4 regions of the Virgibacillus siamensis genome follow, and region 1 is predicted to be linked to each of the others. Evidence: riboswitches for the same ligand, from Rfam matches in the RefSeq annotation. Region 1 holds a riboswitch; each other region holds the start of a gene.
The links. A riboswitch is a leader RNA that binds a small molecule or an ion and turns the genes downstream of it on or off. The one in region 1 is predicted to bind thiamine pyrophosphate.
Positions count from the first base shown of each region.

Region 2: linked by a shared signal. The riboswitch ahead of thiT (energy-coupled thiamine transporter ThiT) and the one ahead of thiW (energy coupling factor transporter S component ThiW) in region 1 are both predicted to bind thiamine pyrophosphate.
Region 3: linked by a shared signal. The riboswitch ahead of B1K71_RS07015 (YkoF family thiamine/hydroxymethylpyrimidine-binding protein) and the one ahead of thiW (energy coupling factor transporter S component ThiW) in region 1 are both predicted to bind thiamine pyrophosphate.
Region 4: linked by a shared signal. The riboswitch ahead of B1K71_RS04540 (thiamine phosphate synthase) and the one ahead of thiW (energy coupling factor transporter S component ThiW) in region 1 are both predicted to bind thiamine pyrophosphate.

Region 1 is NZ_FUIH01000006.1:72,963-75,167, reverse strand. Features, by position in the region: gene B1K71_RS01280 (DUF4064 domain-containing protein) at 1-32, opposite strand, end outside; gene B1K71_RS01275 (phosphotransferase family protein) at 51-977, opposite strand; TPP riboswitch at 1,111-1,225, shown strand; gene thiW (energy coupling factor transporter S component ThiW) at 1,326-1,820, shown strand.
Region 2 is NZ_FUIH01000007.1:842,490-844,694, reverse strand. Features, by position in the region: gene B1K71_RS07840 (hypothetical protein) at 1-367, opposite strand, end outside; gene B1K71_RS20255 (hypothetical protein) at 499-633, opposite strand; gene thiT (energy-coupled thiamine transporter ThiT) at 709-1,284, opposite strand; TPP riboswitch at 1,404-1,504, opposite strand; gene B1K71_RS07830 (M3 family oligoendopeptidase) at 1,563-2,205, opposite strand, start outside.
Region 3 is NZ_FUIH01000007.1:679,692-681,896, forward strand. Features, by position in the region: gene B1K71_RS07010 (ECF transporter S component) at 1-360, opposite strand, end outside; gene B1K71_RS07015 (YkoF family thiamine/hydroxymethylpyrimidine-binding protein) at 353-955, opposite strand; TPP riboswitch at 1,044-1,145, opposite strand; gene B1K71_RS07020 (ABC transporter permease) at 1,382-2,188, shown strand.
Region 4 is NZ_FUIH01000007.1:178,662-180,866, reverse strand. Features, by position in the region: gene thiO (glycine oxidase ThiO) at 1-661, opposite strand, end outside; gene B1K71_RS04540 (thiamine phosphate synthase) at 673-1,266, opposite strand; TPP riboswitch at 1,390-1,500, opposite strand; partial or broken gene B1K71_RS20370 (VOC family protein) at 2,160-2,205, opposite strand, start outside.

The sequences.
Region 1 (2,205 bases):
ATCGATAACACAATTTCTCCTGTCCGTTTCATTACGTATTCTCCTCCTTTTTATGCATTCGCTTTTTCCATCAGGCTGACAACATACTGATCGAGCCTTTCTTTCATCATGTCATTGGTTAAACCGGTCATACCAAACGCTTCCCAGCCCGGATATACTTCCGGCGGTCCCACAAGCATATCTGCAACAGATAACAAATCCCAGTATGGCTCGTATGTAAATTGGGATCCGGCCTGTTTCCGGTATTCCGTGAGAAATTCGTCTGCAGCTTCAACTCCCCACAACATGGCAAGATTAACCCGGCAATGACCGACATCAACTCCACGCGGGCCCTTACAGCCATTCGGCCAATCAACGACACCACTGACGGAACCATTTGTCCATAACACATTCGCCGGATGATAGTCCCTGTGAATGAAGCATTCAGCCGAGTTTGGACGCGGGGCTTTTAGAAGATTAATAGCCTTTTTCCATGTATTTGAAACATTTGTCCAGTACGGCACACCAAATGAAGAAATATTATTATAGCTTTTATGAAGATATGGAAAGTTTTCGGCAGGAATGCCATGTAAACGTACCAAGGCATCCGCCAGACGCTGAAGCCATTCATCCATCTGCTCCGGCTTCAGATCTACCTCACCTTCAAGTTGCGTCATCAGCACTGCCGGAACTCCACAATGGTGACCCTTCTCATCATATGCAATAAGCCTCGGAGTTACAACCCCCGAATAATTCGCCATTTGCAGACATTCAGCTTCATGCAGTGCCAAATCAGGCTCTTCACTCAGCCATTCCCTGTTATCAAATTGCCGGACCACATAGGGATGAAGCTGCCCTTCTGACTTGAGTGAAACACTATGTAATGTGGATGATGTACTGCCCTTAAGTTGGTCGACTGATTCAACCACAGCCTTGGGATCCGTCTGATTGATGACCCAATCAAGCACAGCTGCCGGCAAATTTATATTTTCCTCCATACATAAGCCTCCCTCAGTTGTGTAGTACGACCCGCAGTACAAAAAGGTTTCGTAATCGCTGCACTTCTAAAAATTCCCATGACAAACTACTATTCTTTTGTTATGCTTAGGCAGAACAATTTAATACTATTATATTCACTACTAGGGGTGCCCAAAATGCGGGCTGAGAGGGAAGTGCAAATCAGCTTTCCGACTCTTATGGACCTGATCTGGTTAATACCAGCGGAGGGAAGTAGACTGATGCAATTTTTAACAGTAACCTATTTCAAGCCAGGTCCGTCATTGGATCTGGCTTTTTTTATCTTACTTCTGCATCCTGGTCCCATCCCAATAGAAAGGAGGGTTTGATTGAATCAAACACAATTAATAACGACAATGGCTGTCTTTATTGCAATTGGAACAATCGGTGCACAATTACTTCGGTTTCCGGCGGGTGTTGCAAAAGCCTACCCGGTCCAGCACGCCGTTAATGTAATGGCTGCGGTAACACTTGGCCCAGGACCTGCTGTTGTGATTGCATTCATGATTGGTCTGCTCCGGAACATGCTTGGTCTTGGTACGCTGCTCGCTTTTCCCGGTGGAATGGTTGGTGCTTTTTTGGCCGGAATTCTTTACAAAAAAACGTGCAAAAAGGGCATGGCGGCATTAGGCGAAGCAGTAGGAACCGGGATCATCGGTGCACTTATTTCGGTTCCGATTGCCAATCTTTTGATGGGCAGTTCGGCAGGCGCATTGTTCTTTTTGCCATCGTTTCTGGTCAGCAGCATTACAGGTGCTTGTATCGGCTGGCTTGTCGTCGCAAAAATAAATCAGCAACATGTATCACTCGACAATAAATTATAATTTTTAGGATGAACTGCTGGGGGCGCTGTTATGGCTGAGAATAGGAACTTCCTTTGTCCGGAGAAAGACTGTATAAGATTATTATCCTATTTTATTCACCGGATTGAACAAGCGATGTCTAGCTCCAGCGCCCAGCAACTGGCAAACTTCACACTCCTCCACTACGATAAAGAAGACTTGCCGATTGGTGAAACCAGAGGCTTAGTCGCACTTATACCCTTGTGGTGAAAGTCAACATCGGTTCGCTTTCAGCTCACCGTGTTTCCTTTATCTCATTTTTGGAGGAAGATCGGCTAAAACCGCCGCTTTGCGCGGCAACGCCGACCCACCCTGCATGGCAGGGCGCAGTTTGTACGTTGCTAAACGGGCGCTTGCGCTTTTCTTA
Region 2 (2,205 bases), on a different contig from region 1:
GTGTCGGCCAAAAGAATAACGAAATGACATACGTAACGCCAATCAGAACAAAAAATGACACATGACCATTGACCATTACCTTCTGGATTGGCTGAATCATTTTCCTGTCCGCCCCAAGATCACGGAGCGAATGTAGCAGCGCCATCATGAATGTAATAATCAAAAAGATGCTAAACAATTCCTTTGCTGCAACCAGATTGGCATTAAATATCGAAATAAACCCATCAACAATATTTCCATTATATACCCAAGCAATAACGAACGTCCCGAGTAATGAAGGGAGTACAACTCCTTTCCGGAAAATCATTGTCAGTATAATAATCAATGTGAATAAACCGTATAACCAATGTGAGATGGTCAGCTCCATTGCAACCACTTCCTTTTTTGAATGTGCTATAGCCTATGCACAAAACGGGAGAGTGGTGTCAATGGAGAGGGTCTATTGGTTTATATATTACAGACGAAATGCGCGAAAATAATATCCTTCTTAATAGCTTCTTAATCTGATGATACTTCCCCTTCGGCACAATCATTACATAACAGCCTGCCGTCTATCTGCTCACCATCAAAAAAGCCATTTTCACAGTAAACATTTTTCCCGCATGCCTGACACGCACCGATTAACTCTCTCATTAATATCACCTCTTTCTTTAGTATAGAAAAATAGTCCCTTGCATGCAAAGGACTAAAAATGGTGAGCGGATAATTTTAATGGGTAGATTCGATTAATGTTTTCGGTTGCTTATAGAATAACAGAAACACAAGCACAGCAGTCAAAATAAATGACGGCAGCATATAGGAGCCATTATAAAGCAGCGAATACAGCCATACGGGTTGTCCTTTTGGAGCTGCTTCTGCAAAAAATGCTATCCCACCAGCAAAATGCGCTAAAAAACGCAGCCCGGTTCCAATAAAAACACCAAGTGCAATATACAGAAAACTGCTCTTTCCATTACCTTTGCGGATGGCATTTCGAACCGGTTTGGCAAACGCGCCGGCAAGACCAAGCACCGTAAATGCCACAATGTAATCAAGAAATCCCTGAAGAGGTGTCAATATATATGCACCAAACATTATTTGCAGAACTCCCCATAAAAATCCTGATAAAAGACCGCCTTTCAGCCCCCAGCGGAATGCAACAATAAATATCGGAATCATAGCAAACGATACCGAGCCGCCCTGCGCCCATATTTTAAAAGATAAGAACGGAATCATATCCAATAACAGCGCCAAAGCTGTAAAAATAGGAACCTCCACTAAAAACAGTGTACGCTTCGATTGCACAACTATCTGCCTCCCCTTCCCTGTCGGCACGGTCGCCAACATGATTTTTGCACACAAAAAAAGCAATGCCAAGGGGAAGCTTCCTGATGGGGAATCCGCTCACATCGCTAATGTAATCCATCAAAAAAAGCCACCATCCCTACGCTAGTATTAACTAACAGGTTCAAAGGGTAAGAACAACTTGTTCACTCTCAGCCGTTTGGCTCCCCCTGAAGGCTTCTATTAATTTGCTTTTTATGTTAATTGTATTATATCGTACCTGAAGCGGAATGACAAAATTATAGTTTCATAAATTCTTCAACATCTTTTACACAAAGGGCAATTGCGCTCTCCCAGAAATCGGGTTTTGTCAGATCTACATCCAGATGCTTCGCGGCCAAATCTTCCACCGTCATCCGTCCGGTATCCCGAAGCAGTGCAATGTAGTCATCTTCAAAATCGCCGCCAAGTTCTTGTGCATGTGCGTAAATGCCAAGACTGAATAAATAGCCAAACGTGTACGGGAAGTTATAAAATGGTACACCGGTTATATGAAAATGCAGTTTGGATGCCCAGAAATTTGGATCATAATCAGTGATGGAATCTCCATATGCATCTTTTTGTGCCTCCACCATCAACTCATTTAACCGTTCCACTGGTACCATACCATTTTTCCGTTCTTCATAGAAACGCTGCTCAAAGTTAAACCTTGCCTGAATGTTCATGAAAAAGGCAATACTCCGCTGAATTTTCGTCTCGAGCAATGATTTCTTTTCCTCCGTGTCTGACGCGTTTTTGACGGATGCATCAGCAACAATCATTTCAGCAAACGTTGAGGCTGTCTCCGCTACATTCATTGAGTATCCCTGGTTCAGTCCATGCATATCATTCATAACGTGCTGATGATAGGCATGGCCAAGTTCGTGAGCTAATGTTGCGATG
Region 3 (2,205 bases), on a different contig from region 1:
TCGCAGACGATAATCATGCCATTTCGTTAGGGCAAAGGGTACTTCAGCAGCCGCTCCCTGGATCAGTCCTGTTAAAAGCGTGGATGCACCGCCCGGAGCCCCGGCAAGGATTTCAACGCCAGCAGCAACTACTTCGGAAATTAATGCAGCCCCCGGCTTTCGAATGATATAGGCGGTAATAATGGAAACAATAAACCAAATACCAAAAATAATTTCAAATCCGAACGGTGCGAGTCCAAATGGGAGTAAAATATTCCGCATCCCTTGTCCCAAAAGGGAGAACATCATATATACGACCCCGCATACAACACTTAATACAGACATTAAGACGATTTCTTTTAATTTCCATGTTTTAGCCATGGGTATCAACCCTTTTTGTTGATGGACTATTTGCTGAAATGGTGAAGGTCATGGTAACGTGAGATACCTCTTGTTGTACGTTGTTAAATGCGTCATGCATGGCATGAAAGATATCCTTCACATCTCCATCAAGACGTGTTGCATAATGGTCCGGACTTACCTCAATGCCCTTACTTTTGGCTAAATCAATTTGGTTGTAAATCGCATCCATATATTGCTTATTGCCTAACGGGTAAATGGCAATCTTGCATCCTGCCAGCTGTGAAATGGGCAGGCAGTTTTTCATGTTCACTGGTTCATCCGGTGCGTTCATATAAGCATCTGCGTCAGAATCTCCCGGGCAGCCAATCGAAAAAGTACCGGTCATTGCAATGTGTTCGCCGGATTTTGCGGCATGCAAAAAAATAGCTTTAGTGACATCAAATACTTGCACCATTTTCCCGCGGATGCATGTACTGACGTCGTCTGTCTTTTTCCAGACACTCGAGGTATCAACTTCATTGAGGGTTGATAGAATCAGATCAATAAAATCATCACTCATCGGAAATAAAGTGAATTGACACCCTGTGATTCTTGAATTGCTGCAACTATTCATTCCAATCGCTCCTAACCTTTTGTAAAAATTAAAAAAACTGCATTCCCTAAAGAAATGCAGTCGCGTAATATGTATAAATTAACAACATATATAACGTACTGCACTTCCCCACGCTGGTATTGTCCAGATCGGGTTCCAAGGGTCAAGTAACCTTTCTCAGCCGCATTTTGCAGCTCCCCTAGTGCGTTCATTCAGTTATGCAGTTTTCCTATTTATAAGCGTACTCAATATCACTGCTTTTGTAAAGTCCATCATTACAACTAAACCAAATAAATAGAATTTAGGATTACCGGCCAACCATGATGAAAGCTGGGCGACTTGTAAGTTTAAAGGATTTTAACAGTTTTTATTCCAACAAAACAGCCTATCTTAATCTCACACTTTCTGGGCGGATGCATAGTATAGTCCATGAAAGGTGGCGAGAACATGGAAAACAACCAATCTGCTGTTCAATTGGAGCGTGCTGAGTGGCAGAAAAGACAACGCAATCAGAGGCTGAAAAGTTTATTAACCATTTCATCTCCAATTTTTATTTTGATTCTTTGGGAAATTTTATCACAAACGCATATTATGGACCCGCGCTTTTTCCCACCGCCTTCAGAAATAATTAAGACGTTAATATCGATGGGATCAAGCGGTGAGCTGTTCGTGCATCTTAAAATCAGTTTGGCCCGCATTTTTTCCGGCTTCTTATTGGGGGTAATTCCTGCGATAATTCTTGGATTGCTGATGGGAATGTACTCGCCGATACGACATTTTTTCTCGCCGCTGGTTATGGCGCTTATGCCAATTCCGACACTGGCAATGTTGCCGATTATTTTAATTGTATTTGGAATTGGTGAGTTTTCCAAAATGCTGATTATTGGAATCAGTGTCTTCTTTCCTGTGGTCATTAATACAGCTGCTGGTGTAACAAATATTGACCGGATTTATATTGATGTTGCTAAAAATTATGGTGCGAGTCCGAAAGATTTCTTCTTTAAAATTGCGTTGCCTGGCTCTTTACCGGTAATGCTGGAAGGAATTCAAATGGGGCAGGCGATTGCGTTATTAACAATCGTAGCAGCTGAAATGGTTGCCGCCAACAGCGGGATTGGATATCTCATTTGGGTAAATTATAAAGCTTTCTTATTAACGCAAATGTACGTAGGTCTGGTGCTAATTTCCTTCTTTGGCTACTTCTTCTCCTTATTGTTAAGGGGACTGCAGAGTAAGTTGATTCCGTGGAGATAGCCGATTCAAATGATAGG
Region 4 (2,205 bases), on a different contig from region 1:
CCACAATAACTTCATCCGCAAAAATGGTCTCTGTACCGGTTTTCACACCGACAACGCAATTGTATTCGATTACAAGACCCTGTACAGCTGTATATTCCATTACTTTTGCCCCCAGAACCGCGGCGGCCTGTGCATATGCCTTGGTCAGAAGCGGCGGGTTTACCTGACCGTCTTCCGGCAACCATAAGCCGCCAGACAGGTTTTCGGAAAGTACCTGCTCCTGCTGCAGAATTTTTTCCGGAGTAAGCCATTGCGCAACCCTGTTAGTAGATTTGGAGACTTTAACTTGATGGTCATCTGCCTTGTGCAGCTTTTGCTGAAATGCAGCAATATCCTTAAATTCAGCAGCTTCCTCGTTCGTCCGGGCAATTTTCAAAATACCACTTTGGATAAGTTCGATATCGATACCGGTCAATGATCGGAGCTCCTCAGCCAAGCCGAGAAACATCGCCCTGCTTTCTTTTGCAATTGGAAACAACGGATTATTCTTCTCCGACTCCGCCTGCGCTCCCAACATTCCTGCCGCAGCTCCTGAGGCTTTTCCCGCCAGACTGTCTTTTTCAACTACCAGTACACGGTAATCTCGTTTACACAATTGAAATGCAACAGAACAGCCGATAACTCCCCCGCCGACAATAATGACATCATAATGCTGTTTCATCGTTTCCCTCCCTAATTCAAGCGCTTTTCATCTAAAGCTTTTCGATATTTTTGGGCAGCCTTAACTGGATCATCTGACAGTAAAATACCTGACAATACCGCTACTCCTGTTGCACCGTTTTCAACCACAACCGGAGTATTTTCAGGCGTTATCCCGCCAATCGCAATCACTGGTGTCTTTGTATTCTGAGCAATATTTTTCAAACTGCTCAAGCCCCTGGGTTTCAGCCCCGGCTTTGACTGCGTTTCGAAAATATGGCCATAAAGCAAAAAGTCAGCACCATGTTCATCCGCGTAAACAGCTCTTCCCAAAGAATGCACTGAACAGCCAATATACAGTGAACCATGCGCTTTTCGCACCATTTCCACATCCGCAGTGTGTGTCAGTTGGACACCATGTGTATGCATACTCTGTGCAACCTCTATACGACTGTTAATTATAATTTTTTCAAGCGGAATCCCTTTGGAAATAAACAGATGTATTGTTGTAACCATCTCCTGATTTGTCCAGCGCTTTTCCCTTAGATGAAAAAAGTCAACATACGGATGTATTTTTTCAAGAATCCCAGCCAGTGTCCCCGGCGACTGTTTTCCCGTGGAAATCACATGAAGTTCTGCTATATCAATTCACCCCTTTTTATAAGAAATAGAGATAAAATAAAAAACCACTTCCCCAAACATAAGGAAGTGGTTTGAACGACCGTAAATATTTTGAAAAACAAATAAACAGCATCCGTCCCACCACTTCCCTTCGCCGGTATCAACCGTATCAAGTTCAAAGGGTCCCAAAGTCAATCACTCTGATCTCAGCCTTTTATAAAGGCACCCCTAGTGGTCTGCAAAAATATTCAATTATTGAATTCTAAGCTAATATAGATTACGAAAAAAGTCAACATATTAATTTATCAGTTGGAAGATCGGAGTTATTCAATGAGCGCGTTCGTTTGGTGAATAAAGAAATTGCTTCTAAATTACCCAGTTTACGGCATTATAATATTTTTCATCTAAGAAGTAGCCGATAACAGCACTTTGGGATGATCCACGGAGAATATGAAAAAGATATGAAAAAGATTGATAGTACCTACTAGCTTGTTCTCATCATTTTCAAAAATCCCAAAATAATAGTCCTCATCTTGTTTAATATTTTCGTTAGCCTTTTTCATCCTTTCTAGTTGCCCTTTGATTGTACCTCGAAAAAATTACGGTTTCCTTTTTGTAAATTCAGCATAGATTGAGCGTCATCGTTATTAAATGTCCGTATATGTATGTTTTCACCTTTTATCATAAAATTCACCTTTCTAATTCTAAAATCATAAACAATATTATTGTATATGATTCTACTTTCTTTGTCTGTGTAATTTCTGATAAAGTGTGCTCCTTAGGAATAGCATCATATGTGAAACGACTAACAATCCTTATTCCATAATTGCCCTTATCATGAAAAAAGGCGCAGTTCCTTCAAATCCAGAAATGCGCCCGATCGTATAAAGGAAGATAGCTTAAGGTGCAACAAGCTCTACTTTTATTCTATCAGGGTCTTCAAAA